Regions from separate parts of the Anaerofustis stercorihominis DSM 17244 genome, predicted to be linked through region 2. Evidence: riboswitches for the same ligand, from Rfam matches in the RefSeq annotation. Region 2 holds a riboswitch; the other holds the start of a gene.
What was found. Region 2 has a riboswitch for FMN ahead of ANASTE_RS02500 (ECF transporter S component). Riboswitches for the same ligand answer to the same signal wherever they lie in the genome.

Region 1 (15,738 bases), on a different contig from region 2:
TTCTTTTAAAAGCTTTTCATAATCTTTCCATTTATGAAGTTCGAATATTAAGTCTGCTCCTCCGATGAAATATAAATCATTATATTTATTTTTTAAATATTCAACAGTATCGATAGTATAACTTATACCTTTTTTATCAACTTCATAAGTGTCGATTTCAAAATCGCTATGATCTTCAATCGCAAGTTCTACCATCTTTACTCTATCTTCTATAGAAACTTTACTTTTGTTTTCTTTTATGGGATTTATACTGTTAGGTATAAATATGACTTTATCCAAATCAAACTCATTTTTTCCCGCAAGCGCCAAGTTAATATGTCCGTTATGTATCGGATTGAAACTTCCGCCGATAAAACCAACTTTCATTTTATCTCCTAGATGTTATATTTATTCTTATCAGGATTTCTTCTGTAAAGTACAAAAGTACTTCCGATTGTAATAACTACTTCACTGTTTGTCTTCTCTGCTAAATACTCTGCTGATTCTCTTACATCTTCAAGAGAGTTTTGTTGTATTTTTCCTTTTACTAATTCTCTTACTTTTAGAGCATCATCGGCTTGAGTGACAATATTATCACTCATTCCGTCTTTGCCGATGTGTATTATAGGCTGCATCTTGCTTGCTTCTTTTTTTAATAAACTTCTTTCTTTGCTATTCATTTTTCTACTTCCTATTTATAATATTCAAATTCAAATCCTTCGATGTTTACCGTGTCTCCGTCTGAAATACCCATTTTTTCAAGTTCTGCAAAAATACCTTTGTTTTTAAGAACTCTTTGAAAATAGGTACTTGATTCATAGTCTTCCAGATTAACGGAATTTATAAGCCTTCTCATCATTTTTCCTTCAACATAATAAGTTCCGTTTTCTTTTTCGATTTTGTATTCTTTTTCTGCTTTTGGTGCATATAATACTTTTTCTTCTGTTGTAAAGAATAATGGTGTTCTTTCTATCGTTGGCAGTATCTCTACTATATAATTCATTATTTTATCCAGTCCGTCATTCATTGCCGCACTTGAGTCAAATACTTTATATCCTTTTTGTTCAAAGTAAGTTGTTAAATCTTTAATTATTTCTTCCTTATTGTCAATATCAATAAGGTCGGTTTTATTTAAAACAATTATTTGTGGTCTTTCTTTAAGTTTCTCTGCATATAGAGATAATTCATTATTTATTATATCAAAATCCTTTTTGGGATCTCTTCCTTCTACTCCCGAAGCGTCGAGAACATGTACGAGAAGTCTTGTTCTTTCAACATGTCTTAAAAATTGATGTCCGAGCCCCTGCCCCGAACTTGCACCTTCTATAAGTCCCGGGATATCTGCTAAAACAAATTCTTCACTGTTTTTATACTTAACAATACCTAAATTAGGTGATAACGTTGTAAAGTGATAATTGGCTATTTTAGGAGTGGCATTTGTTACCATAGAGAGAATCGTGGATTTTCCAACATTGGGAAATCCGATAAGTCCCACATCGGCTATTGTTTTCAGTTCCAGAATAAGATTTTTTTCTTCCGCTTCATCGCCGGGTTTTGCGAATTTGGGAGACTGTCTTGTCGAAGTAGCAAAATGCTGGTTACCTCTGCCGCCTCTTCCTCCGTTAAGTACCGTTATTTCCTGATTGTCTACTACCATATCACATATAAGCGCTCCGGTTGCCGAATCAAAAATAACAGTCCCTACGGGAACTTCTATTATTATATCTTTTCCGTCTTTACCGCTCATATTGCTCCTGCTGCCGTTTTCTCCGGCTTCTGCGGCAAACTTTCTTTTGTAGCGGAAAGCTTCAAGTGTGTTTAAAGCTGAGTTACTTTTAAAAATAACATTTCCGCCTTTTCCTCCGTCTCCGCCTGAAGGTCCTCCGTTCGGAACATATTTTTCTCTTCTGAAAGCGACTGCTCCGTCTCCGCCCTTACCGCTTTTAACATTTATACTAACTTTATCTACAAACATAATTATTTTCCTTTATAAAAAATTAAACTCCACACACTTAGTATGGAGTTTATTATTTAAAATATTCTATTGAGCCTTAGGGTAAACACTAACTTGTTTTCTTGTTTTGCCTTTTCTTTCGAATTTAACAACTCCGTCAGCTTTAGCAAATAATGTGTCATCTCCGCCAATTCCTACGTTAACTCCTGGATAAATTCTAGTTCCTCTTTGTCTAACTATGATATTTCCAGCTAAAACATATTGACCGTCACCTTTTTTAGTACCAAGTCTTTTTGATTCACTGTCTCTACCATTCTTTGTACTACCCATTCCTTTTTTATGAGCGAATAGTTGTAAGTTATCTAAATTAAATTTAATCATTTTTATTCCTCCGTGATATTTAGTTTTATAAACTCAGGGTTTTCTTCTTCGATTCCTTTAACTGAAAGCATAAAACTTTTTGTAAGTATATCGGATTTTAATCTTTTATCTTTATCTTTTTCATTTACTTCTATTAAAGTAAATCCCTCCGATATATCTGCTTTGATATTTGCCTTAGCTATTTCCGTTAAAGCATTTATAAGGGATATAGTTAAAGTTGAAATACTGCAGCATATCAAGTCTTTTCCTTTTTCATTGCTTTCGGCGTGTCCGCTGAGTTTAATCGTTTCAATAAAATCAGATTTTATATCAATGCTGATATCAATCATTATTCAGCTGCTTTTTCTTCTTTTTTTACAAGACCGGTTATTTCGATTTGTGTATATGGTTGACGGTGTCCTTGTTTTCTTCTGTAGTCTTTCTTAGCTTTATACTTATAGATAATAACTTTTTCGCTCTTACCTTGTTCAAGTATTTTTCCTTCTACCTTATAGCCTTCTACTAAAGGTGCACCTACTAACATATTTCCGTCTTCGTTTACAAACAATACTTCATCAAAAGTAACTTTCTTTTGATTTTTTCTTTTTGGAACGATTTTTTCAACGTTTATAACGTCGCCTTTTTGTACACGGTATTGTTTACCGCCTGTTTTAATAATTGCATACATATCTTTTACCTCCACTATCCTGTCTCGCCGTCCAAGGTGTGAATCATCAACTTCTTTTTACCTTATTCAGTGCGGATACATGCTTAAATAGTATATCATCAAGGATTTATTATGTCAATGATTAAAAAGTTTTTTTATATTATTTTATTTTTTTGGATCTTAATAAACTATATTTGATACTAAGAGTTTAAAGTTTATATTTTTAATATCTAAAACTCTATTTATGTACACTTTTTTTGTTGTATAATATATATGTAATTATTTAGAGAAAAATATTTTATATGTTGATTACATATTGAGAATAGAGGAAATTATGGACAAATATACTTTGATTTTTCATTTTATTATTGTTTTTGAGATCGTATTTTTAAATATATATAATACGTATAAATGGACCACATTAAAAGTTTCTAAAAAAATGTTTTTTATAGTTATGTCTCTAAGCAGTATTTTGATTATTTTGATTATTCAAAGTATTTTATCTAAATTCAGTTTTTATGGAAATGGGAACGGCATGTTTAATTTGCTGGGGTTCGTATTTTTAATTCCTTTAAATTTTTTATTAAAAGAGTCAGTTACCAGAGTTCTTGAAATAATGTGTACAACATGGATATTTACAAGTTTGATATTTTTCTTTTCCGTTCAAATTTCATTGTGGTTATTTCCGTCTGATTTTGTGTTTAGCTCCTTATTGATCCAGACTGCTCTATTTATTGTTGGTGAACCTATCTATACTAAAATGTTCGTACCTAAATATATCTTTTTGCTAAGGCAGTTAAATAATAAAAAAAATAACTATTTGGGATGGACGGCATTATCCGGATTTATTTGTATAAATCTATTTAATGTATCAATCATAAGTAATTTTAAGTTATTTTATATACTTACGATAATTTGTATGGGGATAGTGATTTTTAATAGTTATATTATTTTATATGAATATATAAACGCCGATTACGGCATAAAAAAATTAGGAAAAAAAGTTTATTACGATACTCTTACAGGTTTATTGAACAGAGAGGCATTGTTCTTTTATGGTGAAGAGCTTATAAAAAATAATAAGAAATTTCAAATACTTTTTTTGGATTTAAATAATTTTAAGACTGTAAATGATAAATTCGGACATCAAATCGGAGATAAATATCTAAAAGGTTTTTCTGATGATCTATCAAATTTATGTAATAACTTTAACAGTAATGCTTATAGGATATCGGGAGATGAATTCGTTGTAATAGCAGCACAAGGTAATGGTTTGGAGCTAAAAAACAAATTGGAATCATTTGAATTTGAGGAATATTATGAGGGATTGAAGTTTAAAGGTTTTTGTATTGGGTATTCTTCATACCCTTCGGACGGTGATACCATGGATATTCTTTTAAATCATGCAGATGAGAAAATGTACGAAAAGAAAAAATTAATTCATCCTGATGTTTCTCATAAAAGTATTGCGCGAAGTTAAGAATACATAAAATAAATTTTTATAATATTAAAATTTCAATAAATATTAAAAGGCGAAAATAATTATGTTTTACATATATAAAAATATAAAAATCCATTATGAAATCATCGGAGAAGGTAAGCCTGTTATAATACTTCATGGACTGGGGTGTGATTCAAATCAAATGAAAGGCTGCTTGGAACCTATATTTAAAAACCATAAAAATCACAAACGTGTTTATATTGATTTGCCTGGTATGGGTAAATCCGATGATTTACTGAAATATGCTTCATCCGATAAAATTTTAGAAATCATACTATCGTTTATCGAAAATATAGTAAGTGAAAAATTCTTGATTATCGGAGATTCTTTCGGCGGTTATTTGGCAAGAGGCGTTTTGTCTAAATTAAATAAAAAGGTAGATGGCATTATGTTACTTTGTCCTGTGGTAATACCAAATGAGAAAAATCGAAACCTACCAAATTCAAAAGTAAAATTTATAGATGAAAATTTTATAAATGAACTTGATAATAAATATAAGAATGATTTTTTAGAGTACGGAGTAATTGTCGATCGTAAAGTTTATGATAGATATGTAAAGGAAATACAGCCTGGATTAAAAATATCAGATGAGGATTTTATAAATTTACTAAAAGAAAATTATGACTTTTCATTTGATGTAGATAATGAAATTCATAAGATTAAATATAATAAACCTGCTTTATTTATTACCGGACGTCAAGATAATTGTGTCGGATATAATGATTTATGGAATTTAATGGGAGATTACAAAAGAGCTTCTTTCTCTGTTATAGATATGGCAGGGCATAATCTTCAAATTGAACAGCCACAAATATTTAATGCATTAGTTGATAGTTGGTTATATAGTATAGAAAATTATCGTATTTAAAAGTATTATTATAGTGTCATAGAATAGTAATATTAAAAAAGAGAAATGATATTAAAGACTATAATCATTTCTCTTTTTTATTACATTTTTAAAAATGCGTCTATAAATATATTTATATCTCCGTCCATTACTGACTGTACATTTGAGGTTTCAGTTTTTGTTCTATGGTCTTTTACCATGCTGTAGGGATGAAATACATATGACCTTATTTGATTTCCCCATGCGATCTGTCCGTAGTCGCCTTTAATTTCGTCTATTTTTTCTTTATGTTCTTCCATTAATATTTTATATAGTTTTCCTTTTAAGATTTTCATTGCAGTTTCTTTATTTTGAAATTGACTTCTTTCATTTTGACATGATACTACTATTTTTGTTGGAAGATGTGTTATTCTTACTGCGGAATCGGTTTTATTTACATGCTGTCCTCCCGCACCGCCTGCACGGTAGGTATCTATTTTTAAATCACTTGGGTTTATTTCAAGATTTATATCTTCTTTTATTTCGGGTTCAACGTCGACGGATGCAAATGACGTATGCCTTCTGCTGTTACTGTCAAAAGGCGATATCCTTACGAGTCTGTGTACTCCTTTTTCTCCTTTTAGATATCCGTATGCATTATCGCCGCTGATTAAAAGTGTAACGCTTTTTATGCCCGCAATATCTCCCGGGAGCTGCTCTAATATTTTTATTTTAAATTTTCTTTTTTCAGCAAATCTTATAAACATCCTAAGCAGCATTTCAGCCCAATCCTGGCTTTCTGTTCCTCCCGCACCCGGATGAATTGATAATATTGCATTGTTTGAATCATATTCTCCCGATAATAATGTATCTATGGTGAAAACTTTAAGCTCTTTTTCAAGTTCCAATAATTCTTCCATTGCACTATCCGCTTCATTTTGTGAAAAATCTTCCTGTAGCATTTCCACAAGTACACTTATATCATCTTTTTTATATTCTAGAGAAGAATATGAATTTATTTGAGATTTTAATGATTTTACTTCCTTAAGTATTTTATTCGCTTTATCATTTTCGTTCCAAAAGCTTTCATCATTCATAAGAGTTTCTTTTTTAACCAACTCGTCTTTTAATGATTTAATATTTATAGAACCAGCAATATCCGAAAGTTCTTTATCTATATCGTCTAATAAGTTTTTAAGCTCTATTAGTTCAGCCATTTTAATACTTCCTTTGTATTTAAATTTAGTATATTTATTATATATTAAATCTTTGGTTTTAACAATATATACATTATGTCATGATGTAAAAGTTACATAAAAAAGTTAAATTTTATAATAAATAATCTGACGGAACATTTGCTTTCATTTTAAAACCATAAAAAATAAATCAAATTAAAAATTCACAAAGCAGTACTATGACAACATTATAATCTTTATAATATTTATATAAATGTAAAGGTTACAATAGGGTAAACATAATTACCTTTTGAAAATTTACTTATATTTTCATAACCTTTTTTTCTTTTTTTACACGAAACTACTTGTAATTAATTAAAGTATAATATATAATGCACTTATCATAAAAACAAGTGTTATAAAAAGTAAGGAGAAATTACATATGTTATATTTAATTGATGATGCTAATATTGAAAGTATCAAAACTATTACACAATATTTTCCAATTCATGGGGTAACAACCAATCCAAGTATTATTGCTGCAAACGGAGAAAATGTTTATAAAAAAATAAAAGCGATCAGAGACGTGATCGGTCCCGACCTTGAACTTCATGCTCAAGTTTTAGAATCAACTTGTGATGAAATAGTAAAAGAGGCTATCAGACTAAGAGATGCAGTAGGCGGAAACTTCTTTGTAAAAGTTCCGGTAACAGGTGAAGGACTTAAGTCTATAAGCGTACTAAAAGAATTAGGCTTTAACGTAACTGCTACAGCTATCTTTACGGCTCAGCAAGCACTGCTTGCTTCAACAGCAGGTGCTGACTATGTAGCTCCATACGTAAACAGAATCGATAACTTCTCTTCTGACGGTATTGGTGTTGTAGGTGATATCGTAAACCTATTCGAAATGTATGGTAAAGATACAAAAGTTTTAGCTGCAAGCTTTAAAAATACACAGCAAGTATACAATGTAGCTATGGTTGGTTCTCATGCCGCTACAATCAGCTGTGACTTATTTGAACAACTTATTTATCATCCATTAACAACTTCTGCTATAATGGAATTTGAAGAAAAAGGTGCAGAATATTATACTTACGAAAAATAGTAATTATTAATTAAAATATTATTGTATAATTTGAGTGGATATTTTATCCACTCTTTTTTATTACGAAAAACCAATGAGGGAAACGATTATGAAATTCAGAAATAAAATATTCAGCGTTATATTGACTATATTGATTTTATTTTTAATACTAATACCTTCTGTGTCGGCACAAACATTATCCCAAAACGATAATTCTTTAAAAGCTCATTTCATTGATGTAGGTCAGGGCGACAGTATTTTTATTAAAAATAACTCGGAAAATATGCTCGTTGATACCGGTAATTCTCTTGGCGGAGATAAAGTAATAAACTATTTAAATAAAATAAAAGTAAGTAAAATAGACAGGCTTGTGATCACTCATCCTGATATAGATCATATGGGCGGTGCTATAAAAATCGTTGAACACTTTGGAAATATCGAGAATGGTGTAATGATTTCTTCAGTTATGGAAGGCGAAAATGCCGAGGCAAAAGAAACTTACGGCAAATTGATGAAATTACTTGAAGATAAAAACATAGATGTTATCAAAGTCAAAACCGATTATGCTTTTAATGTAGGTGAAATAAAGAACAAAGTTCTATATGGTGAGACGGATTTAGCCGGTAATGATGCCAGCCTTGTTTTAGATGTAAGTTATTTAGGCAGAAATTTACTTCTTACAGGTGATATGACCAGCAGTGTAGAAAATATTTTATTAAATGAAAATTTAGTCAAACATTATGATGTACTCAAAGTAGCTCATCATGGGGCTAAGACTTCAAGTTCAATTCCCTTTTTGAATAAAGTCAAACCGACTTTCTCAATCATCGGTGTAGGTAAGAATAGTTACGGACATCCCACAAAAGAGACTATAAACAATTTAACAAAAGTGGGTTCTAAAATTTATCGTACAGACAGGGACGGAAGTGTTTTAGTCACTATTGATGATAAAGGAATTAATGTTACAAAGGAAAAGGCAGAGTGTCCAAGCACAGGTATTAGTGTTACTTCATCTGCTAGTATGTATCTTTCTGAAAAGAAAACAATTAAGGCAAGTTTAACTCCCGATTATTCTACAGATAAAATCACATTTTCCAGCAGTAATACAAAGATTGCTGTAGTTTCTTCTTCCGGTGTCATAACCGGTAAGAAAGTAGGTAAGTGTTATGTTTACGCAAAGTCGACTTCGGGTAAAATCGCTAAATGTCTCGTTACTGTAAAAGCACCGATATTGTCGGTATCCAAGAAGAAAATAAGTTTATATACAAGTTTTGGTACGAGTATAAAAGGAAGTGCAAAGCCGTCTTCATATGTTAAGTTTAAATCTTATAATAATAAAATCGTAACTGTAAGTTCAAAAGGAACAATTAAAGCAAGAAGAGCAGGAAAGACGTATATTTTAGTTTATTCTTCTCTCGGAAGAAAAGTAAAAGTTCCGATTACCGTTAAACAATCTAAACTTAAATTATTTAAGAAGACCGGGAAAATAATTGCAGGTAAGAAAGCAAAGATAAAAGCAAAATGCAGTCCAAAGAATAAAATAAAATTTGTATCTTCAAATAAAAGAATAGCGACGGTTAACAGTAAAGGTATTGTTACCGGTAAGAAGGCAGGAACGACAACAATTAAAGTGAAGGCAAACGGAATCACTTTAAAGTATAAAATAAAAGTTTTAAGCAAGTCCCATTTGACAGTATATATTTCCAATAGAAAAAGTACTTGTTATCATTACAGTAAAACATGTTTAAAATCTCCAAAGAAAACAACCTTAGGTAAGGCAAAGAAAGCCGGGTATTTACCTTGTAAAAGATGTGTTAAATAACAAAAAAATAAAAATAGCACTATATAGCAAGTGCTATTTTTTATTTAATATAAAACTTCAAAAGATGTTTCATTTTCTATAACATCAATATTATCTACTTTCATAGAAGCAATATAGATAAAACGGTCATATTTTAATTTTTTAATAACTTCGTCTATAAGATGTGCTTCGCCCTGAAATTCAGCTTCGACATTTCCGTTATTTAAGTTTTTAACAAATCCTGTCAGACTAAGTTTTCTGGCTTCTTTATAAGCGGTGTATCTAAATCCTACGGCTTGTACTCTACCTTTAAAAATATAATGTTTTCTTATTTTCATAATAAAAACCTCTCTTAATATCTGAAACAGTTTTTTTCATGGTCATTTATTATTCCGATGGATTGAAGGTAGGAGTAAATAATGATAGTTCCCACATATTTCATTCCGCGTTGTTTTAAATCTTTTGATATGGTATCGGATAATTCATTATGGGTCGGCATATTATCATCGATGTTTTTTATGATTTTACCATTTGTAAAGCCCCATATATAATCCTTGAAACTTCCGAATTCATTTTGTATCTTTATAAATATTTTTGCATTGTTTATTGCTGCATTTATTTTATTCTTATTTCTAACTATATCTTTGTTATTTAATAATTCATCTATTTTATTTTCATCGTATTTAGAAACTGTTATTACATCAAAATCGTCAAAAGCTTTTCTAAATGCTTCTCTCTTTTTTAGTATCGTTATCCATGACAGACCTGCCTGAAATCCCTCAAGGATAAGCATTTCAAATAGCTCTTTATCATCATATGTAGGTACGCCCCACTCGTTATCGTGATAATCGATATAAATTTCAGAATTCAAATCTACCCATTTGCATCTTTTTATGTTTTCTTCTTTCATATAATACCTTCCACCGTTTATTATGAATATTATATCAAAAATAAAAAAAGATGTACATTAATGTACATCTTAATAATTTATTTATAAACTTCTTTTAATTTTTCCACTATATCATATGCTACTTGATTTATTGACTGGCTGCCTGCAACAAGAACAAAATCACCCGGTTTTGCATTATTTACTACATAATCTCTTATATCACTAAATTCACTTATTACCCTTGAAGGTATATTGTATTTTTCTATTACTTTGTTGGCTATATCCTCAGAATAAATATTCCATTCGTTATCTTCTCTGTCAGAATAAATATCATTTAAAATCAGTTCGTCCGCACCTTTCATTGCTTCTACAAACTCATCAAATAAAAGGAATGTCCTGGAGTAAGTATGTGGCTGGAATATTACAAACAACTTATTATGTTCGTAGTTTTTACAAGCATCAATGGTAACCTTTAGTTCTGTTGGGTGATGGGCATAGTCTTCAATAACGGTAATGTCATTAACTATACCTCTTTTTTCAAATCTTCTTTTGGCTCCGGTAAACTCTTTGAAACTGTCATTTATTACTTCCTTATCTATCATAAAGAAATCGGATACCGCTACTACGCTTAAAGCATTTAAAACATTATGTTCACCAGGGATATTTAGTTCGAACTTATGATAGAATTCTCCGCCCTTATAAACATCGAAATTTGGATTTCCGAATTTATCATAAGTTATATTTTTAGCTACAAAATCATTGCTGTCGGATAGGCCTGCTTTTACGATTTTACATTCTAAACCGTCAAGTATGTCTAAAACATTTTCATCATCTCCGTTTACAACAAGCATACCGTCTTTTGGTGTTATTTCCGCAAATTTTCTAAAAGATTCTTTTATCTGTTCGATGCCGCCTGTAAAGTAGTCTAAATGGTCTTTTTCTATATTTTGGATTGTTCCTACGAAGTGTCTTGAGTGCAAAAAACTATCCACAAATTCACATGCCTCTATAACGAAATAATCACTGTCACCGACTCTTGAGTTCCCGTTTATCTTTTTAAGCGTTCCTCCTATGGATATAGAAGGGTCTAAATCTGCATTCAAAAAAACCAAAGACATTAATGACGATGTCGTTGTTTTCCCATGTGTTCCGCTTACCGCGATAGTTCTTTTATAATATCTGCTGATGAGGCCGAGAAAAACAGAACGTTCAAGCTCTAATATACCTTTATTTTTTCCTTCTACTCTTTCAGGGTTATTTTCTCTTATCGCTGCTGAATATACGATTAGATCAATATCATCAGTTATATTTTCTTTATTATGCCCTATAATTACTTTAATTTCATTTTTTTCCAATTTTTCTGTGTATACACAAGGTCTCATGTCTGAACCTAAAACATCTTTTCCGTTAATTTTGGACATGAGTGCAAGACCCGACATGCTGGTTCCGCCAATTCCTATAAAATATATTTTTTTTATATTCTCTAAATCTATATTCATAATTAATTCACCGCCGTATAATTTTATCTTAAATAAATATAATATACATTTTACTATGTTTTTATTATTTTTACAATATGTATTTTATTGTATATAATTATAGTTAAATATACTAATAAAATATATGCTTTCAATTTAAAAATATAACTATTAAAGAAGCTCTAAATCCCTTATGTATAGCCTATGTAATCGTTGTTGCAATTACAAAATTTATGATGTATAATGTTTATAACAGATTAAAGGGAGGAAACGTATAATGCAAATAACAGACATTAGGGTAAGGAAGACATATGATGAAGGTAAGATGAAAGCAATTGTATCAGTAACATTTGACGATCAGTTTGTTATTCATGACATCAAAATTATTGAAGGGGATAATGGTATATTTATTGCTATGCCGAGCAGAAAGATGCCTAATGGGGAATTCAAAGATATTGCACATCCTATAAACCTTGAAACCAGAGTCGATATTCAAAATAAGGTTTTAAAAGCTTATGAAGAAAAATTACAGGAATTGGAAAATGAAGTTGAAGAGTAGTTTTTCCAAAAAGGCAGTTCTCTATTAGGGGAGCTGTTTTTTTGTATGAAAAGAGGGAATTATGAATAAGAAGAGATTTTTGATTTTAATAACATTGATATTTGCTGTCATGATATTATATGCCCTTAAGTATTTCGGATATATACCAACTAAATCGTATACTTTAAAAGAGCTTGGTATAAAAGAGATAAAGTCGGGTATTGATAAAGATAAGGACGGAATAGATGATTATAAGGATATAATGCTCGGTGCCAGGGAGTATGTAATGACAAAACCCCAATATAAAAGTGCATATTATAAAGACGGATATCCTCCGAAAGGCGAGGGTGTATGTACCGATGTGATATGGTATGCTTTTAAAAAAGCGGGATATGATTTAAAAGATTTGGTCGATAAGGATATTAAAAATAATACAAAAGATTATTATAGAGTTGATGGTTCTCCAGACCCTAATATCGATTTTAGAAGAGTACCGAATTTATTAGTATTTTTTAGAAAGAACGCACTTTCTCTTACAACAGATATAACAAAAGTAGACCAGTGGCAGCCCGGGGATATAATAACATTTTCAGATAGCCATATAGGGATAGTATCGGATAAGAGAACTAAAAACGGAGAAATACTTATAATACATCAAAGTAAGTTTGAGAAAAAGGAAGTGTATGCAAGATATAGGTATAATGATATCAGCGGCCACTTCAGATGGATATATAAAAAATAAGACCTTCGTAAAGAAGGTCTAAGGATTTATTAAGTAAAGAATTGTATATATTATTTAGTCACTTTTATCATATCCCTGTCATTTTGTTTGTGGATAAAATTACTGATGGGTTTATAAATAATAAATGTTACTAAACAATTGATACCTGCTTTAAGTAAGTTAAATGGAATTACAGCTACGGGAAGGGAAGCTATTACCGCATCCATAGGCATTCCGTAAAAATTGGTTGTGATAAGCAGATTTGCCGGGATCATTACTATTACCATTGATAATGCTCCCAAAATCAAACCTATCATTGCACCTTTTTTTGTTTTATTCTTTCTATATACGAGTGCGGTTACTCCAACCAAAGCGCTGCTTGAAATAATATGCATAAGTGCTCCTACCCAGCCGTTCATAGCGCTTACAGTCATAGCTTGGATCGAACTTGAGATAATGACTGCTAGGATCCCTACTACAGGTCCGAATTGCAGTCCTGCAATCAATAATGGGATATCCATCGGTTCATACTCAAGCCATGCTGCCGATGGCATAATAGGGAATCTTATGATTAACATAAGTACTATTGATAATGCAATAAGCATTGATACTGTTACAAGTCTTCTAGTGTCTTTCATTTTTTCTATACCTCCTAAATTTAAGGTATACATAAAAAAATAGTAATTACCCTTCAGGAAATTACTAAAAAAATACTTTATGTATCCTCTCTCATCCGGACTTTACCGTCGGTAAAGGAATTTCACCTTTTCAGCTTGCGCTCGCAGACTTTAACTGCCGGTAGGGAATTGCACCCAACCCTGAAGATTGTTCTCCTTTATTATAATATATTTTTATTTTATGTCAATATAATTACATTATAAATAAAATTATTTTAAATTATGTAGACTTAATGGATGAAATTGGTAAAATATATAAGTGGGCATAGTTATCTGATATAGAATATTGACATTAAAGTATGGGAGAAAGTATATGTTTGTTTCCTTTTGTGTTCTAAATATATTTATTTATATTTTTATTGATTTGGGATGTGTATTTACGCGTCCTTTTTTATTACAAAAATTTAAGTAAATATTTAATAGTTATTTTTATATGCAGATACTACTTTGTGCCACTAAACTTGAAAGGAGGTGATAGAGTAAAAAATATTTGGGTTTTTATCTATGAAAATAATTAGAAAAGGAGGTGTAAAAATGCAATTAAGAGACTCACTAAATAGAAGGATCGTTGAATTATGTGACGAAAGAGGACTATCTATTAATAAACTTGCGAATATGTCGGCAATTCCGCCTACTACGGTTTATAGTATGTTTGACGGTAAATGCGGTAATCCAAGTTTTAAAACTATTAAAATGATTTGTGATAGTTTGGATATGGATATAAAAGATTTTTTTGATTCTGAACTATTTATCAATTTAGAAAAAGGTTTTAAATAGAATGTTCAAAGGTTTGTTTGTCAGAGGGATAAAAATCCCTTTGACAATTTTAATTTTAAAGGAGAAAATAAAATGCACGCAATATATAAAAGTGATACTAGTCTCATTAGTGCCATAACAAAAAGAATAATAAGAATAAGTGAAGAGAGGAAAATCTCAATTCACAGCCTTGCGGAAAGTTCGGGAATTCCTCCGACGACTGTATATAGTTTATTTGATGGAAAGAGTCAAAATCCCGGTATAGGTGTTATATACAGTTTATCAAGGGCACTGGATATGAAAATGGACGAGTTTTTCAGTTGTGATGAAATGGAAGAATTGTACAAATCTGAATTAAAATAACTGTTTAAGCAGTTATTATTTGTAGAGAGGAAATTTATTTCCTCTCTTTTTTATTTTATATTGACAAATATATCTGTAACCATTATAATTACATTAATGAAACTGTAACATGTATTGTTACATAAGGAGGATATAGTGAAAAATATATTGATTATAGTGGGGATTGTTATTATTTTGTTTATCAGTTTTAAATATTTTATCCCTAAAGAAGAAAATAAAAGTGCTTATCATAAAATTTCTGCTTTAGAAGCAAAAGAAATGATGGAGCAAGGTAATGTAATTATTTTAGATGTAAGAAGAGAAGATGAATATAAAGGCGGGCATATAAAGAATTCGGTATTAGTTCCAAATGAAACTATCAATAATATGGTATTAAAAGAAATCCCGGACTTAGATAAAACTATTTTAGTGTACTGCAGGTCGGGTAGGAGAAGTAAAGATGCTTCAATGAAGTTAGTTGACATAGGATATAAAAATATATATGATTTCGGCGGGATAATTGACTGGCCTTATGAAATAGAGAAATAATTTTAGGAGGTAATTTATGAATAGTGAATTTTCGGTTTCGGTTCATGCATTGGTTTTTTTAAATCATCATTATAAAGAATTTAAGACAAGTGAAGAAATATCTGAGAATATTTGTATAAATCCCGCAAGAGCAAGAAAAATCCTTTCTAAACTTAAAAAGGCAGGACTGGTAAAGACAAGAGAAGGTTCTGTAAAGGGAGGGTATAGTTTTGTACTCAATGCGGCTAATATCACCTTATTAGACGTTTATGAGGCAATAGGAAACAAGGTGGTAGATATATCTTGGCGTTCCGGAAATGTAAATATGGAATGTCTGATAGCATCCGGTATGGGTGATATTATGGACGGAGTGTATGAAAGATTAGATGAGGTATGTAAAGAAGAATTAAATAAAATAACCATAAAGGATATAGACAGTAAAATATTTAAAAATGGAGAATA
Region 2 (15,738 bases):
ATCCTCCCAAAACAAAAAGATATTTAAAAAACATCTTTATAAAGAGGCCTTTATCTTTATAAAGATATAAAACTCTAACTATAGCATAAAATACAACAGCAATTGTTAACATATATAAAAAATAAAAGTTACTTATAGCACTTATTCCAATCATTACCATAAATAAATAGGGTTTTTACCTTTTAAAATATTTTCAATTCCAAATTAAAATTAATGGTAAATATAACATTGGATTTAATAAAAAAAGGATGTCTTATAGACGAAAATATTACGTACCCACAAAAAACATAACATAAAGTTCCAACTAAAGTTGAATATTTACTTTGTTTCATTTTAAAACAATATAAAGAAAAACAAATACCCGACAAAAACATCCTAAATAGAATCAAAAAAACATACATATATGATGAAAATTTAATTGGAGTTAATACAAATAGTATATCCAGAACATCTCCAATAGAATAATAATTTAAAGATGTTAATATATCTTGTCCAAAACCTACAGATAAATCCCACATAGGTATAATTAATTGATGATTTAACAATAAATTTTTTATAATAGATCTAATATACTTCCCAAAATAAACCAGTGAATTATAATGTTGACTTACTCCATCATAATTATAAAAAAAAGATTTACCTTCAAAAATAAAAGGCAAGTAGATAATAAAGCATGCTATTATAAATATTATTGTATAAATAAGATAATAATTTTTATACCAAATTCTCTTCTCAGTTTTTTTACCAACTATTTTTATATCTTGAATATTATTTTTAAAAACGAACTTAGTAAAAACGTAATTTAATATAACGACAATAACAGCAATTGCAATTTTAACAATTCCATTATTTAGTTTTAAAAGTTCCACACCTAAAAATAATAGTAATGTCTCAATAAAAAAAGTAAATGCTCTGGAACCGGTAAACAGTATAAATTCTTTAAACACATTACCCAGTTCATTATTTTTAGACTCAAATACATAAATTTTATTGGTATAAAACGCAAAAATAACAGCCCCTATCCATGCGATACAGTTGCTTATAAGATAATTAACACTAAATAAATTTACAAATAAAAAATATAAAACAAAATTAATTACTGTAGTGAGTATACCAAAAATACCATATAAAATAATTCCTTTATATTTTTCGTATAAATTTATAATTTTATCAAACATATATCCTCCCATTATTTCTCTGTTTTTTCACCGGCTGTTTTAGAAATAATATATCGAGGTCTCCTCTTTACCTCTTCATATATCTTCGAAATATAATATCCTATAATTCCAAGACTAAGCATAGTTACTGCGCCTATTATTAAAAGTAATAGAATAACAGTCGTAAATCCACCAAGAGCAGATCCGACAATATATTGATAAATGGCTCGCACTCCAATAATAATAGCAAAAAAGAAGAAAATTATGCCACATCCTGTAACTATTTGCATTGGTGCAGTTGAAAATGATGTAATATTTCTAATTGCGTATTTCACTAAAGATAAAAATGACCATTTTGATTTCCCTTCAAATCTTTCCTGAACTTCAAACTCCACAGAAGTAGCTTTATATCCTACCCATGAAGAAATAGCTCTGAAAAACATATGTCTTTCGGGAAGCTCAATAATGGTATTTATAACTTTTCTATCCATTAATTTAAAATCTGAAGACGTAGACATATTTATCCCAGTAGCGCTTGAAATAATTTTATAAAAAGATTTAGCACCCAGTTTATAAATTAAACTTTCCTTACCTCTGGAAGATTTTATACCTTCAATTACTTCATATCCTTGAAGCCATAAATTATACATTTGTATTAAAATTTCCGGTGGATGCTGTAAGTCTGCATCCATTACAACAACACAATCTCCTTTTGCATATTGAAGACCTGCAAAAATAGCAGACTCTTTACCGAAGTTTCGAGAAAAACAAACACCGTTAACATAACTTTTTTCTTTAGATAATTTGCAAATTTCCTGCCAAGTACTATCTTTTGACCCATCATTCACAAAAACTATATCAAAAGGAATATTTTCTTTATTTAAAACTTCATTAATAGTCTCAGCAACCCTACAAATAGATTTTTCTTCATTATATGCAGGTATTACTACTGACATATTTTTCATATTTTACCCCACAATTTTAAATTCATTATTAACTTAACTGATTAATTCTATACATATTATAATTTTACATATTATCTAATATTAAATGATAATTCATTTTAAAACAAATAAGACTTATAATCGTATTATTATCAATAAATATGTTACATTAAAATAAAAAATATATATATAATTAATATATAGTATATTAACATATTTCAACCAAAAAGTACAGGTTTTGACATGTTATAATCTTTGAAAATCAAAAAATAACCTAAAATTTCCTACTATATAATTTTCATTTCAGGAAATAATATTATTAGAAAATTAAGAAAAGGAGATTATTAAAATGAGTAATAAAAATAAAAACAATCAAAATCAATCTAATCAAAATAACCAAAACCAATCTAACAAAAACAATCAAAATCAATCTAATCAAAATAATCAAAACCAATCTAACAAAAATAACAAAGAATGCAGATAGTTTAAATTTAATTTAAATTAAATAAAAAAGAACCCTTTTAAAAAGGGTCTTTTTAAATTCAGTATTATTTTATTAATAATTTATTACATAAATAGTGGAGCAAATACCAAAGCTACGATAGTCATTAACTTAATCAAAATATTAAGTGATGGACCTGATGTATCTTTGAATGGATCCCCTACTGTATCTCCTACAACCGCAGCAGCATGTGCATCACTGCCTTTTCCGCCGTGAGCTCCGCCTTCGATGTATTTCTTGGCATTATCCCAAGCACCGCCTGAGTTAGCCATTTGAATAGCCATTAATACACCTGTTACAAGTGCACCTGCAAGAAGTCCGCCTAAAGCAGTAGCGCCTAGGAAGTAACCTACAGCTAGTGGAACGATAACTGCAAGAAGTCCTGGGATTATCATTTCTTTTAGGGCAGCTTGAGTAGAAATTTCTACACATGTAGAATATTCAGGTTTGCCTTTACCTTCCATGATACCCGGAATTTCTCTGAATTGTCTTCTAACTTCTTCAATCATTTTGTTAGCTGCATTACCAACAGCTTCCATTGTTAAAGAAGAGAATACATAAGGAAGCATACCACCGATGAATAAACCGGCGATAACTTTTACATCAAGTAAGTCGATTGCTTTGATACCAACTGCTGTTGAATAAGAAGCAAATAATGCTAAAGCAGTTAGAGCAGCTGAACCGATAGCGAAACCTTTACCGATAGCAGCTGTTGTGTTACCAACACTGTCAAGTTTATCAGTAATGTTTCTTACAGAATCATCAAGTTCTGCCATTTCAGCAATACCGCCTGCATTATCGGCTATTGGACCATAAGCATCTACAGCGATAGTCATACCTGCTGTTGAAAGCATACCTACAGCAGCAAGAGCGATACCGTATAAACCTTCTGTTGCTAAATTATAAGAAAGTAAGATAGCAGCAACGATTAAAATAATAGGAATAGCTGTTGACATCATACCTACGGCAAGACCGCTGATGATAGTGGTAGCTGCACCTGTTTCACTTTGCTGAGCAATTTTCTTTACTGATTTATATTGGTCAGAAGTATAAACTTCAGTAACTTTACCGATTAAGATACCACAAGCAAGACCTGAGATGATTGCATAGAAATATGTAATATCGTTAAGTAAGCTTGTTGTTAAGAAATAAGCAGCAATCAAAACTAAAATACCGCTTACATATGTACCCATGTTTAAGCTTTTATGAGGGTCGGAATTTTCTCCGCCTTTAACGAATAAAGAACCGATAATAGAAGAGATGATACCAACCGCAGCAAGAGCTAGAGGGAACATGATTGATTCTACGGAACCAAGTAATAATCCGCCAAGAGTCATAGCTGAGATGATAGAACCTACGTAAGATTCGAATAAGTCAGAACCCATACCTGCAACGTCCCCTACATTATCACCTACGTTATCTGCGATAACAGCAGGGTTTCTAGGGTCATCTTCGGGAATACCGGCTTCAACTTTACCAACAAGGTCAGCACCAACGTCAGCAGCTTTTGTATAAATACCACCGCCAACTCTACCGAATAATGCGATAGAAGAAGCACCGAGTCCGAAACCTGTGATTATGTTTACATTACCGAAAATCATGTAAACTATACTTACACCGAGAGCACCTAGACCTACAACACATAGACCCATAACGCTGCCGCCGTTAAAAGCAACTTTTAATGCAGCACCCATGCCTTTATCTTTAGCTTGTGCCGCTGTTCTAGAGTTAGCTTTAGTAGCAACCTGCATACCAAAGAATCCCGCTAAAACAGAGAAAAGTGCACCGACAACGAAACAAACAGCTGTTTCCCATCCGATTAAAGCAAATAATACTACAAATAATACTACAGCAAATACAACTATATATTTATATTCGCTTGTTAAGAATGCCATTGCACCTTCGTGAATGTGAGATGAAATTTCTTTCATCCTGTCAGTTCCTTCATCAACCTTTTTGATTGAAGAAGCAAGATATAACGCAAATAAAAGCGCTATAATACCCGCAACAGGGGCAAAAAACTTTAAAGTTTCTACACTGAACATTTTTTTCCTCCGAAATTGTTATTTTAAATATTGTTTGTTATTTTGCTAGAAGGTTAAAAACAAAAATTGAAATAAAGAATACTACAGCTGATACTAAAGTTATTTTATTAAGTAAACCTTGCATGCCATGAGCTTTCTTTTTACCGAATAATCCTTCCGCACCACCTGAAATAGCACTTCCCATTCCGGCTGAAGAGCCTTCTTGTAAAAGGACGCTACCTATTAGTGTAATGCTTGAGATTACCATGAATACTAATAATACTGTTGTCATTTTATCCTCCTAAATATAAATCTTGCAGTTTCATATTATATCATATGAAACCGCTAAAACAAAGAAATTTTTGATTTTTTTGAAAGATTTTGTTCTATTCTTTGATTAATGTGACAAAATCTCGGTTTTCATTTAATTATTCAATATTTAAATTATTATATAATTATTTTCCTGATTTTCTTTTGTTACACTCTTTCTTTACCATTTATAAGTCCTCTATGCCGATATTGTCTATGAGTTCTTAAAGCCTCTACCTTCGAACTTAAATCACCACTATGAGTTTGTCCTGTAATTTCCAAACTGCACAGGGTTATATTTATCCATAAAGATTATAGGAACACCCATTGCATCATAATAATTACAGGAGATTCCCGTCGTTTTGTCTGCATTTATAGCACTATAATTATCATACTTGGGATACTTTCTTCAATATATTTTTGACATAAAATCAAATCTTCATAATTGCAAAGAATTATTTTATTTTTTAATCTTATTTGTAATGTCTTAATTCTTTTTATATATCAGATAACTATGTATAAAATTCATTATTTTTTTGTATTTCTTAAATTTTCATTTTTCAACATAATCAAATCACCTTTAGAAATACCTAAAAAATTACAGGTTTTGTAATGCATAAAATATTTAATACTTATTAAGCCATAATTTATGTCTAATTGACATTTATGAAATAAATTTATATCATAGTAAAAAAGACTTCAAGGGATACTATTATGCTGATTGATTTAACAAACGGAAATATAACAAAGAAAATGATGTTGTTTGCTGTACCAATGATAATAGGAAATCTTCTTCAGCAAATTTATAATATTGCGGATACGATAATCGTCGGGAAATTTATCGGTCCCGATGCACTGGCTGCTGTAGGGTCATCATATACATTAATGATTTTTTTAACTTCCATATTACTGGGACTATGTATGGGCAGCGGTGCTGTTTTTTCCATCAGGTACGGAGAAAATGATATATCAAAACTTAAGAAAAGTATTGGGATTTCTTTTGTTATAATACTCTCTGTTACCATTATTTTAAACATGGCAGTATTTGTATTTATAGACCCGATAATGCATTTTTTAAATATCCCCTCTTCGATTTATCAAATGATGAAAAGTTATTTATGGATAATATTTCTAGGTATCACCGCAACTTTTTTATATAATTTCTACTCTTCCGTACTAAGGTCTGTGGGGAATTCCCTGTCACCTCTTATTTATCTTGGAGTATCTGTGGTTTTAAATATAGTCCTTGATTTGATATTTGTTTTATCTTTTGACATGGGTGTCGAAGGGGCTGCTGTGGCAACGGTTATATCCCAGTTTGTATCGGGTATAGGGATAGCATTATACACTTTTTTCAAATTCCCCGAGTTTAGGTTCGATATCTGGAAATTAAAATTCGAAAGAGATATTATAAAGGATATATTCAAATTTTCCTTTCTTACATGTATACAGCAGTCTATAATGAACTTCGGGATATTAATGGTTCAAGGGCTTATAAATTCCTTTGGAACCATCGTCATGGCAGCATTTGCCGCAGCCGTAAAAATAGACTCTTTTGCATACATGCCCGTCCAGGACTTCGGAAATGCTTTCTCCACGTTCATTGCCCAAAACTACGGAGCAAAAAAGAAAGAGAGAATAAAAGAAGGAATTAAAAGTGCGGTTAAATATACTATTATATTCTGTCTTTTAATATCTCTAATCGTTTGTATATTCGCAAAGCAATTTATGCTTATATTTGTAGATCCTTCAAAAGCGGAAATCATAAATCATGGTATCGATTATTTAAAGATAGAAGGAGCTTTTTATTTCGGGATAGGGTGTCTTTTCTTACTCTACGGATTTTTCAGAGCAGTGGAAAAACCTTTTATATCGGTAATACTGACGGTAGTATCCCTGGGAACCAGGGTATTTCTCGCATATACATTATCTAAAATACCAAGCATAGGGGTTATGGGGATATGGGTAAGTGTGCCTATAGGATGGATATTGGCGGATTTGATAGGATTTACATACTATAAATCAAAAAAGAAAGAAATAGATGAAAAGCTGATGATATCAACATAAAATAAAAAAGACCGCTTGACGGTCTTTTTTATTAATACTTTATTACAGCTCCTGCGGGACATACACTGTAGCAGTTCCCGCATTCCAAGCAATTATCTTCAGTTATCTTATATTTTTCCTCAGCTTCTTCTATTGCATTAAATGAGCATACTTTAATACATTTTCCGCATAGGAAACAATCATCGGTTATTTCATAACCTCTCTTTTCAACATTTTCCCCTCCAAATGAAAATGTCCTTTTTATCATGGGTTTGACGGAAAGATCTACATATTCCCCGACTCCCTGATAAATTTTAAATACCGCGAGCGCCATTTTACTCTCTTCGCTGGTATAGATTTCATTTATATATGTATTCTTTTCAAATATCTCATCCAGTTTTTCTTTACCTATACAACAAACCTTTCCTTTCACGCTCACTGCTTTTGTAGACATGGTATCAAGTCCTTTCATTCCCGACAAAGAAACGAATTTCCTCTTGATAAGCCTGTCATAAAAGCCTTTGCCTTTGGCGGTAAGAAAATATAGTGCTTCATCATCACAAAGCATTAAATCTATTACGCAGGTTTCCGGCAGTCCGTTATCGTCTACCGTTGCGAAAGTAGTGGAATGTATTTCTTCTACTAAAAATTTAAAGTAATCTTTAGCTTCCTTCATTGATTATTTTTCTCCTTTGAGTATAGGACTTACTCCTTTATAAATAAGCATTGTAAAAACCGAAATCATAAGTCCCTTTATAATATTTGCGGGAATTGCGCTGAATAAAATCACTTCCAGTTTTGTCTTTATAAACGGTATTATTTCTCCGAATGCAGCAATCACCTGGTCTATCGGCATGAACACGCTGTACATCGGAAGAAGCACAAAATAGTTAAGAAGTCCCGCAACTACCGCCATGACCACGCTTGCGGCTATACAAGCAATCAGAGCGGTTTTCTTGGTCTTTCTTCTTTTATAAATAATCCCCGCAGTGAATACAAAAGACGCTCCCATCAAAAAGTTTGCCAGTTCTCCTATTCCTCCGGTGTTGGTACTGAACAATTGAAGGCCGTTTTTAATAAGCTCTATAACTACTCCCGTTACGGGACCGAAAGCGAATGCGCCGATAAGAGCGGGTAAATCGGATAGATCCATCATAGCAAATGACGGAGACAGCGGCATAGGGATTTCCAAAAATGCCAAAAGGAATGATACCGCACTTAACATTGCGGTAACCACCATGACTCTTACGTTTAAGTTTGACCTTGTCTTTTGTGTTGTTTTTTCAGTAATGTTCTCCATAATTCTCCTTATAAACAGATATGAGGTGAATTTAAAAAACGCCCTGAGTACTAAAACAACAGGGCGATTTCTTATCATATCTTCTTTCATCCGGACTTTACCGTCGGTTATGGAATTTCACCATATCAGCCATTAGCTCGCAGACTTTACTGCCGGTCAGGAATTGCACCTTGCCCTGAAGATAAATTTCTTAAGGTATTAAATTTATGTAATCTAAATTTAGATAACTGGAGGATCAAGCTAAATCTTCGATTACTTTTATATTATACAATTTTTTTTATTGGTTGTAAATATTTTACAGGGATATAGTTAGAGAGAAACATATATAAATTTTTATTTATTATTTGATAACCATTTTAACCTTAATAAAATGATTAATAAATAATCCAAGATATATCATTAATTCTCTAACCGTAATAATACTTCGTTAAATAAATATACCATTAAGATAATAACCGTAAAGATAGTTATTTAACGACTAAGATATACATTATACATGAGTATATTACCTTCTTTGTAAAAATTATTAATATTAAATACATCCCACAAATCTTAAGATAAAAATAATATTATTAAATTTCAAATATATAAATCAATTGATTGTAAAAATGTGAATAAAATCAACATTAATAAACTCTATTTTATCTATAATCCCGACTTATCTTTTAGAAATTATATAAATAACTTAAAATCCCAAGTTTCGACTCATTATAAAGTTAAAATGTCTATTACATTCATTGTAGCTTCGCTATTTTATTTCTTATATATAAAATAAAATTTAACCTCAAATAAAAACAAATTGACAAACAAAAAAACAGCACAGATACACTATGCTGTTTTATAATTATACTAAACATAATTTTTTAAGTTCGTAAATGCTTCTCTGCCGATATATTTAGCTTTATCTCCAAGCTCTTCTTCTATTCTGAGGAGTCTGTTATATTTACAAACTCTCTCTGTTCTGGAAGGTGCCCCTGTTTTGATTTGTCCTGCATTAAATCCAACGGCTAAATCCGCGATAAAAGTATCTTCCGTTTCACCCGATCTGTGAGAAACGATAGTTGTATAACCATGTTCTCTGGCAAGTTTCATTGTATTAAAGGTTTCTGTAAGGGAACCGATTTGATTTACTTTTACAAGTATGGAATTTCCCGCTCCCATTTCAATTCCTTTTTTAAGTCTTTTTTCGTTTGTAACGAATAAATCATCTCCAACGAGCTGAACTTTATTTCCTATTTTTTGGGTTAAAACTTTCCAGTGTTCAAAGTCATCTTCAAATAATCCGTCTTCGATTGAAATTATTGGGTATTTTGTTGTAAGGACTTCATAATATGTCGTCATTTCACCATATCTTCTGCTCTCGGTTTCATAGAAATACGATTCCTGATTTTTATCATAGATTTCACTGCTCGCAACGTCTAATGCAAGAGAAATATCCTCACCTGCTTTATAACCTGCATTTTCTATCGCCTTTAATATAAGCATTATTACCTCTTCCGCACATTCAAGATTAGGTGCGAATCCCCCTTCGTCACCTACGGAAGTACATAAATTCTGAAGCTTTAAAATATCTTTTAATTTATGATAAACCTCACTTCCCATCCTCAAGGCTTCTTTAAATGATGAAGCACCATGAGGAACGATCATGAATTCCTGAATATCTACGTTATTATCCGCATGCTTACCGCCGTTTAAGATATTCATCATTGGTACGGGAAGCACACAAGGTTCTCCTACTCCCGCAAGTTTACCGATATATTCATAAAGCGGTATATTTAGGCTCTTCGCTGCAGCTCTTGCACAAGCAAGGGAAACGCCCAAAATAGAATTTGCTCCGAGCTTTTCTTTATTTTCTGTCCCGTCAAGTTCAAGCATAGCCTCATCAATCCCCTTCTGGTCGGTAACGTCCATTCCCAAAAGGATATCTCTGATATCTTTATTAACTATAGCCACCGCTTTTAAAACGCCATTTCCTAAGTATCTGCTTTCATCATTATCTCTAAGTTCAACGGCTTCAAATTCTCCTGTCGAAGCCCCTGAAGGTACGCTTGCAATGGCACTTACTCCATTTTCCAAACATACTTCAACTTCCACTGTAGGGTTTGCTCTGGAATCAAGAATTTCTCTCGCCTTTAAATTAACAATTTTTGAATTACTCAATGTAAAATCCTCCTTTTAAATTTTAGTTTTAGCAAAAATAGGGATAATATACACTTTGAACCAATGTATGTTTTAATTATAATGATTTATATTATCAAAAATTAGTACATACTATATTAGCTATAACTAACATAGTATTAAAAAAATATAAATTGCTATTAATTTCCTACCTTTTTACTGGATTATAATACAAATAAAGAAAAAAAACACTAATTTAAATTTATTTTATGGGATAAAATAAATATATCTCAACAGTAAAAAAACTACCAAATATGGTAGTTTACTTTATGAAACGTATTTGTAAATTTAAATTTATAAAATAATCGTTATTGATTTTATAAACTTTAGCAAAGTCATGCCTGCTTGCACTCGCTCTTTCAAATCTTGTATTATTTAATAAATAATCTTCAAACTCATTTCTATTATATAAATGATAACAAAGAACATCACCGTCCTCTTTTACCACAATATATCCACCTGTTGCATTTGCCTTTCCCGTCCAAACAGTACCGGGAAGCATACCTAATGCAGATTCAGTTATAAATTTTTTAAATTTATAACTATAAAAAGGATGGTTTTCAGATAAATCAAAATTTAACGGATTTTCTTCTATAATTTTATCCAATAATATTTTAATATTGCTTACTCCCGTAGAATAATATTCTAATAGCATATTTGAAATGATATTTGGCAACATTGTATCAATTAAAATGAGATTATTTTTAAAATTTTTACCAGAAATATCGAAATGTGTTAATTTTATATCTTTCGATAAAATATAACTTAATCTTTCGCCGATTGCTGTTTCGACTTTCTCTCCTTTTTTAGTTTTCTTTATATGTACCATAGAGTTCACTTTATTCATATCATCATCAGTAAAATTGCCATTTAATTTATAAATAAAATTAGTATTTTTACCTGCATTAAGAAGAGTCGATGGTTTACCCAATCTTGACTTTATACTAAACCCCAAAGTCGGATCAATTCCTGTATGAAAATCATGAACTTTTAAAGTTATATCGGATTTATCTTTAGACGGTGCTTTTAATTTAAAGCAATTAATTTTATTCAAAAAATCAGTAATTTCAGGTACTTCAAATGCTCCCGCAGTTTTTTGATTAATTATTTTATTAAGTAAAAGGTTTGCTTTTTTATCAAACTCAGACATTTGCAATGTAATTAAATGATTATCATTACCATCAACTATTTCTATATCTTTTTCATTTTCCGATACGATAAAATTTAAAACACCTTTTTTTTCATGTCTTATAATTTTTATAATATCATAAAAAACATCTTCCAATCGATTTAATTCACTATCTGCACCGTATAGCCTTCCTTTTGACAATAAATACAAAAACGTATATACTTCAGACCATTCACCTTTATTACCGCTATTTTTATCAGTCATATTTTAATAATACCTCTTTTATTTTCTTTGCTATCTCTTCTATTACGGGAACAGTTACGCTGTTTCCAAGCTGTTTATATAAATGAACATCAGCCAAAGGGAGTTTAAAAGACTCAGGAAAACCCTGAAGTCTTGCCCATTCTCGGGGTGTCATCTTTCTTATTCCCTCTTTGTTTATTTCTCCTTTTATATGAGTTACGGGAATTAAATTTTTTTGTCTGAAATCAATAAGTAAATTTCGTTCTCTACCCATACCTCCGCAAACAATTGCCCCCGCAATTCCTTCAATATCCCTTATTTCATACCCGAAACCATTTCCTTTTGCTTCATGACGAGCTTTATGTTTTCTAAGCGTTTCCAAGTAAACGTCACTTAAATAATACTTTGGTGACACCGGTTTTTCTTCCATTATATCTTTTATTTTTTTATTTTCATCTATGGGTGTAGGAAAAATAAAATCCTTTGGTGCAATATCATTTCTAAAAGCAACTATATAAATTCTTTCTCTATTTTGAGGGACTCCAAAATTTCTACTGTTAAGTATTTCATAAAAAACACTATATCCCAACTTTTTAAAAGTACTACATATTACCTTAAAAGTTCTTCCTCTATCATGATTTACTAATCCTTTTACATTTTCACAAAAAATCACTTTCGGTTTATGATATTCGCAAATTCTGGCTACATCAAGGAAAAGGGTACCGCGACATGTACCTTTATAATCATCATCAAATCCTTTACGTTTACCAGCCAAGCTAAAAGCTTGACAAGGAAAACCCGCAAGACATATATCAAAATTAGGAATTGAAGTTTCATCAATCTCTGTAATATCTCCCGCAATTTCAAAATCATCATTAAAATTTTCCATATATGTTTTTTTTGCGTATTTATCCCATTCAGAAACAAAAACCGTTTCAATATTATCTTTAAATACATTCTCAAATCCCAGTCTTATTCCGCCGATACCCGCAAATAAGTCTATTGATCTAATTTTACTTTTTACCATTTCTAACTGTCCGTTCTATAATATCTGCACACTTATTCAAGTTATTTTTTATTTCTTTACCCCAAAATCTTAAAACAATCCAACCATGTTCTTCCAAATGTTTAGTAACCTCAATATCTCTTTCTATGTTTCTCTCAATTTTTGGAATCCAGAAATCTTGATTACTTTTAAAATCTCTTTTACGATTTTCCCAATCAAACCCATGCCAAAATTCACTGTCACAAAAAACAGCTATTTTTTTGCCTTTAAAAACTATATCAGGTTTACCGAATATATCTTTAACATTTTTTTGATATCTAAGCCCTCGAGACCATAACTCTTTTCTTAAAATTAATTCTATTTTAGAGTCTTTATTTTTGACTCTGGACATATTATAATGAATTTGTTCCTTTGTCTTTTTCATAAAATTCTCCAAATTTAAATATAAAAGTATAGTCTATTTTAACATATAACTACTTATAACAAACAAAAAATGTTGTAAATTTAAAAATTTATTTTTATTTTACAAGCATAAATTTATAACTTTCATTTTCTCACAAACCAAAACACACTCCGAAAGCAACTTTCCTTGAACTAAATACTTTTCTTTTATTTTAAAACCATTATCCTCAATAAAATTCATATACTCTTGAGATTTCCATTTATGAAAAGTCTTAAAACCTGCTTTCTCCATAAACCATAAACGAATTTTATTTACTTTTCCGTCATATACAAACGTAGGTGCTATTAAAAGACCGTCAGTCTTTAATACACGTTTGATTTCATCAAGTGCCTTATTTGGATTTGGCATTATATGCAGAGCATTGGCGATAAGTACGACATCAAAAACGTCATCTTTATAACCAAGAGCCGTCGCATCCTGAACTTCATAAATGACATTTTGATTATTAAGGCGCTTTTCTGTTTCAAAAACCATTTTCTCAGAAAAATCCGTAGCAGTCCAGCTATCTGTTTCATCAGAAAGCAAACGCGTAAGCTGTCCCGTCCCGCATGCCAACTCGAGAACACGTTGTTCTTTATAAAAAAAAGGTTTTATTTTTTCATAAATAGTTTTATATAATTCTTCGTTTCCTTTTTCCTGAAAATATGTATAGAGTTTCGCTGTCCTTTCCCAAAACTTCTTGTTTGATTTATCAGCCATAAAGCAAAATACCTACCTAATTATTGATTTCTTTAATCTTCTATCGAATATAATAATAAATTTATATTATTATATTTATATCTGACTCCTAAAGTATAATCAGAACAATACACAAAAAATGATTTTATAAAAATAAGTAAGATTATTTTTATGAACACTATATATAAATATAAAAATCGCTCTGATTTATATAAGATATTTACTATCATACTTTAAAGCTCAATATAAAAAACACTATCCTTAAAAGATTTAGGTATATAAATAACGATTCACATTATATAACGTAAAAAGTTAACTGTTCAAATACTCACTGCTTCCGTAACCTAAGATGAGCATAAAAATATTACTTAAAAAAATCAGTCCCAAAGTAAAACCTATACCTTTCCCAAAAGACCTGGCAAGTCCCATACACATTAATATATAAACCGCAATATTTACAAAAGGTATCATAAGAAGTATAAAATACCAACCCGAACCCATGCTTATTTTATATAGAATATAAGTATTATATAAAGGTATCAAAGCTTTCCATCCCGCTTCCCCCGCTTTTTCGAATATCCTCCACCATGCAATTATAAGTAAAACAGTTATTATAAAAAGTCCGCTGATATAAGGTGAATCAAAGTAAAAATCCATAACAATCCCTCTTTTCATTTTATATAAATATATTACGACACTTTTATTAATTATAACTTAGATTAAAATTAAAATTACATATAAATAAACATTTCTGATACGAATAATTTTATATATTAAAAATCAAAATCAAAAATATTATATAAATTTTCAGCTTTTTATCAAATAAAATATACCAATCTTGAAACTATCTTCTAATTATTCATATTTTAAAATAAGCGACCATACTCACTATATAATAAAAAATCATTATAACAAAAAAAGCCCCTATAAGGAGCTTTTTTATATTCATATTAGTCACGATAAACCATAATGACTTTTGGATTATTTTAATACGAATGATTTTCCGGTCATATCTTCCGGCTGTTTTACGTCCATTAAATCAAGTACCGTAGGAGATACATCACATAAAGCTGCTTCTTCAACTACGCCTTTGATTAATTTACTTTCAACTATACACTTAACTTTATTTGTAGTATGAGCTGTAAATGGTTTTCCGTCTTCAGACATAAGTTCCGCATTACCATGGTCAGCTGTGATAATAATGCTGTAGTCGTTATTAACAGCAGCACTTTCAACTTCGCCTACACATTCATCAACCGCTTCAACAGCAGCTTTTGCAGCTTCAAATACGCCTGTGTGACCTACCATGTCACAGTTAGCAAAGTTTACTGCGATAAAATCATAATCTTTATTGTTTATAGCATCAACAAGCTTGTCTTTTACTTCATAAGCACTCATTTCCGGTTTTAAATCGTAAGTAGCTACTTTAGGAGACGGAACGAGTATCCTGTCTTCCCCTTTGTATTCTTTTTCGATACCGCCGTTGAAGAAATAAGTCACATGAGCATATTTTTCAGTTTCGGCGATCCTTAGCTGAGTATATCCGTTATCGCTTAAATATTCACCCAAAGTATTTGTTATGACTTGAGGTTTGAATGCGATAAGTACATTTTTAAAGCTTGCGTCATAATTTGTAAATGTCACAAATGTCAAATTCAAGTCTTCTTCCCTGTCAAATCCGTCAAAATCAGCTTCTACAAGAGCTCTTGTGATTTGTCTTGCTCTGTCGGGTCTGAAGTTAAAGAATATTACGCTGTCA

Region 1: another riboswitch for FMN. It lies ahead of ANASTE_RS08655 (ECF transporter S component); the one in region 2 lies ahead of ANASTE_RS02500 (ECF transporter S component).

The regions. Positions count from the first base shown of each region.
Region 1 is NZ_DS560019.1:797,732-813,469, forward strand. Features, by position in the region: gene nadD (nicotinate (nicotinamide) nucleotide adenylyltransferase) at 1-366, opposite strand, end outside; gene ANASTE_RS08580 (YhbY family RNA-binding protein) at 375-659, opposite strand; gene obgE (GTPase ObgE) at 671-1,954, opposite strand; gene rpmA (50S ribosomal protein L27) at 2,021-2,314, opposite strand; gene ANASTE_RS08595 (ribosomal-processing cysteine protease Prp) at 2,317-2,643, opposite strand; gene rplU (50S ribosomal protein L21) at 2,643-2,981, opposite strand; gene ANASTE_RS11500 (GGDEF domain-containing protein) at 3,295-4,440, shown strand; gene ANASTE_RS08610 (alpha/beta fold hydrolase) at 4,505-5,329, shown strand; gene prfB (peptide chain release factor 2) at 5,410-6,504, opposite strand; gene ANASTE_RS08620 (transaldolase family protein) at 6,905-7,567, shown strand; gene ANASTE_RS08625 (Ig-like domain-containing protein) at 7,656-9,368, shown strand; gene ANASTE_RS08630 (acylphosphatase) at 9,413-9,685, opposite strand; gene ANASTE_RS08635 (DNA-3-methyladenine glycosylase I) at 9,700-10,257, opposite strand; gene murC (UDP-N-acetylmuramate--L-alanine ligase) at 10,335-11,735, opposite strand; gene spoVG (septation regulator SpoVG) at 11,992-12,273, shown strand; gene ANASTE_RS08650 (DUF1287 domain-containing protein) at 12,335-12,994, shown strand; gene ANASTE_RS08655 (ECF transporter S component) at 13,045-13,611, opposite strand; FMN riboswitch at 13,691-13,803, opposite strand; gene ANASTE_RS08660 (helix-turn-helix domain-containing protein) at 14,185-14,427, shown strand; gene ANASTE_RS08665 (helix-turn-helix domain-containing protein) at 14,500-14,769, shown strand; gene ANASTE_RS08670 (rhodanese-like domain-containing protein) at 14,905-15,297, shown strand; gene ANASTE_RS08675 (RrF2 family transcriptional regulator) at 15,314-15,738, shown strand, end outside.
Region 2 is NZ_DS560015.1:503,595-519,332, forward strand. Features, by position in the region: partial or broken gene ANASTE_RS02465 (YfhO family protein) at 1-163, opposite strand, end outside; gene ANASTE_RS11220 (GtrA family protein) at 183-1,178, opposite strand; gene ANASTE_RS02475 (glycosyltransferase family 2 protein) at 1,190-2,122, opposite strand; gene ANASTE_RS12290 (hypothetical protein) at 2,451-2,585, shown strand; gene ANASTE_RS02480 (sodium-translocating pyrophosphatase) at 2,669-4,648, opposite strand; gene secG (preprotein translocase subunit SecG) at 4,686-4,919, opposite strand; partial or broken gene ANASTE_RS12040 (adenine-specific methyltransferase EcoRI family protein) at 5,193-5,330, opposite strand; gene ANASTE_RS02490 (MATE family efflux transporter) at 5,651-7,003, shown strand; gene ANASTE_RS02495 (4Fe-4S binding protein) at 7,035-7,658, opposite strand; gene ANASTE_RS02500 (ECF transporter S component) at 7,662-8,282, opposite strand; FMN riboswitch at 8,357-8,469, opposite strand; gene eno (phosphopyruvate hydratase) at 9,132-10,442, opposite strand; gene ANASTE_RS02510 (HpaII family restriction endonuclease) at 10,723-11,853, opposite strand; gene ANASTE_RS02515 (DNA cytosine methyltransferase) at 11,846-12,859, opposite strand; gene ANASTE_RS12045 (very short patch repair endonuclease) at 12,846-13,262, opposite strand; gene ANASTE_RS02525 (class I SAM-dependent methyltransferase) at 13,362-14,000, opposite strand; gene ANASTE_RS02530 (DUF5684 domain-containing protein) at 14,292-14,636, opposite strand; gene gpmI (2,3-bisphosphoglycerate-independent phosphoglycerate mutase) at 14,961-15,738, opposite strand, start outside.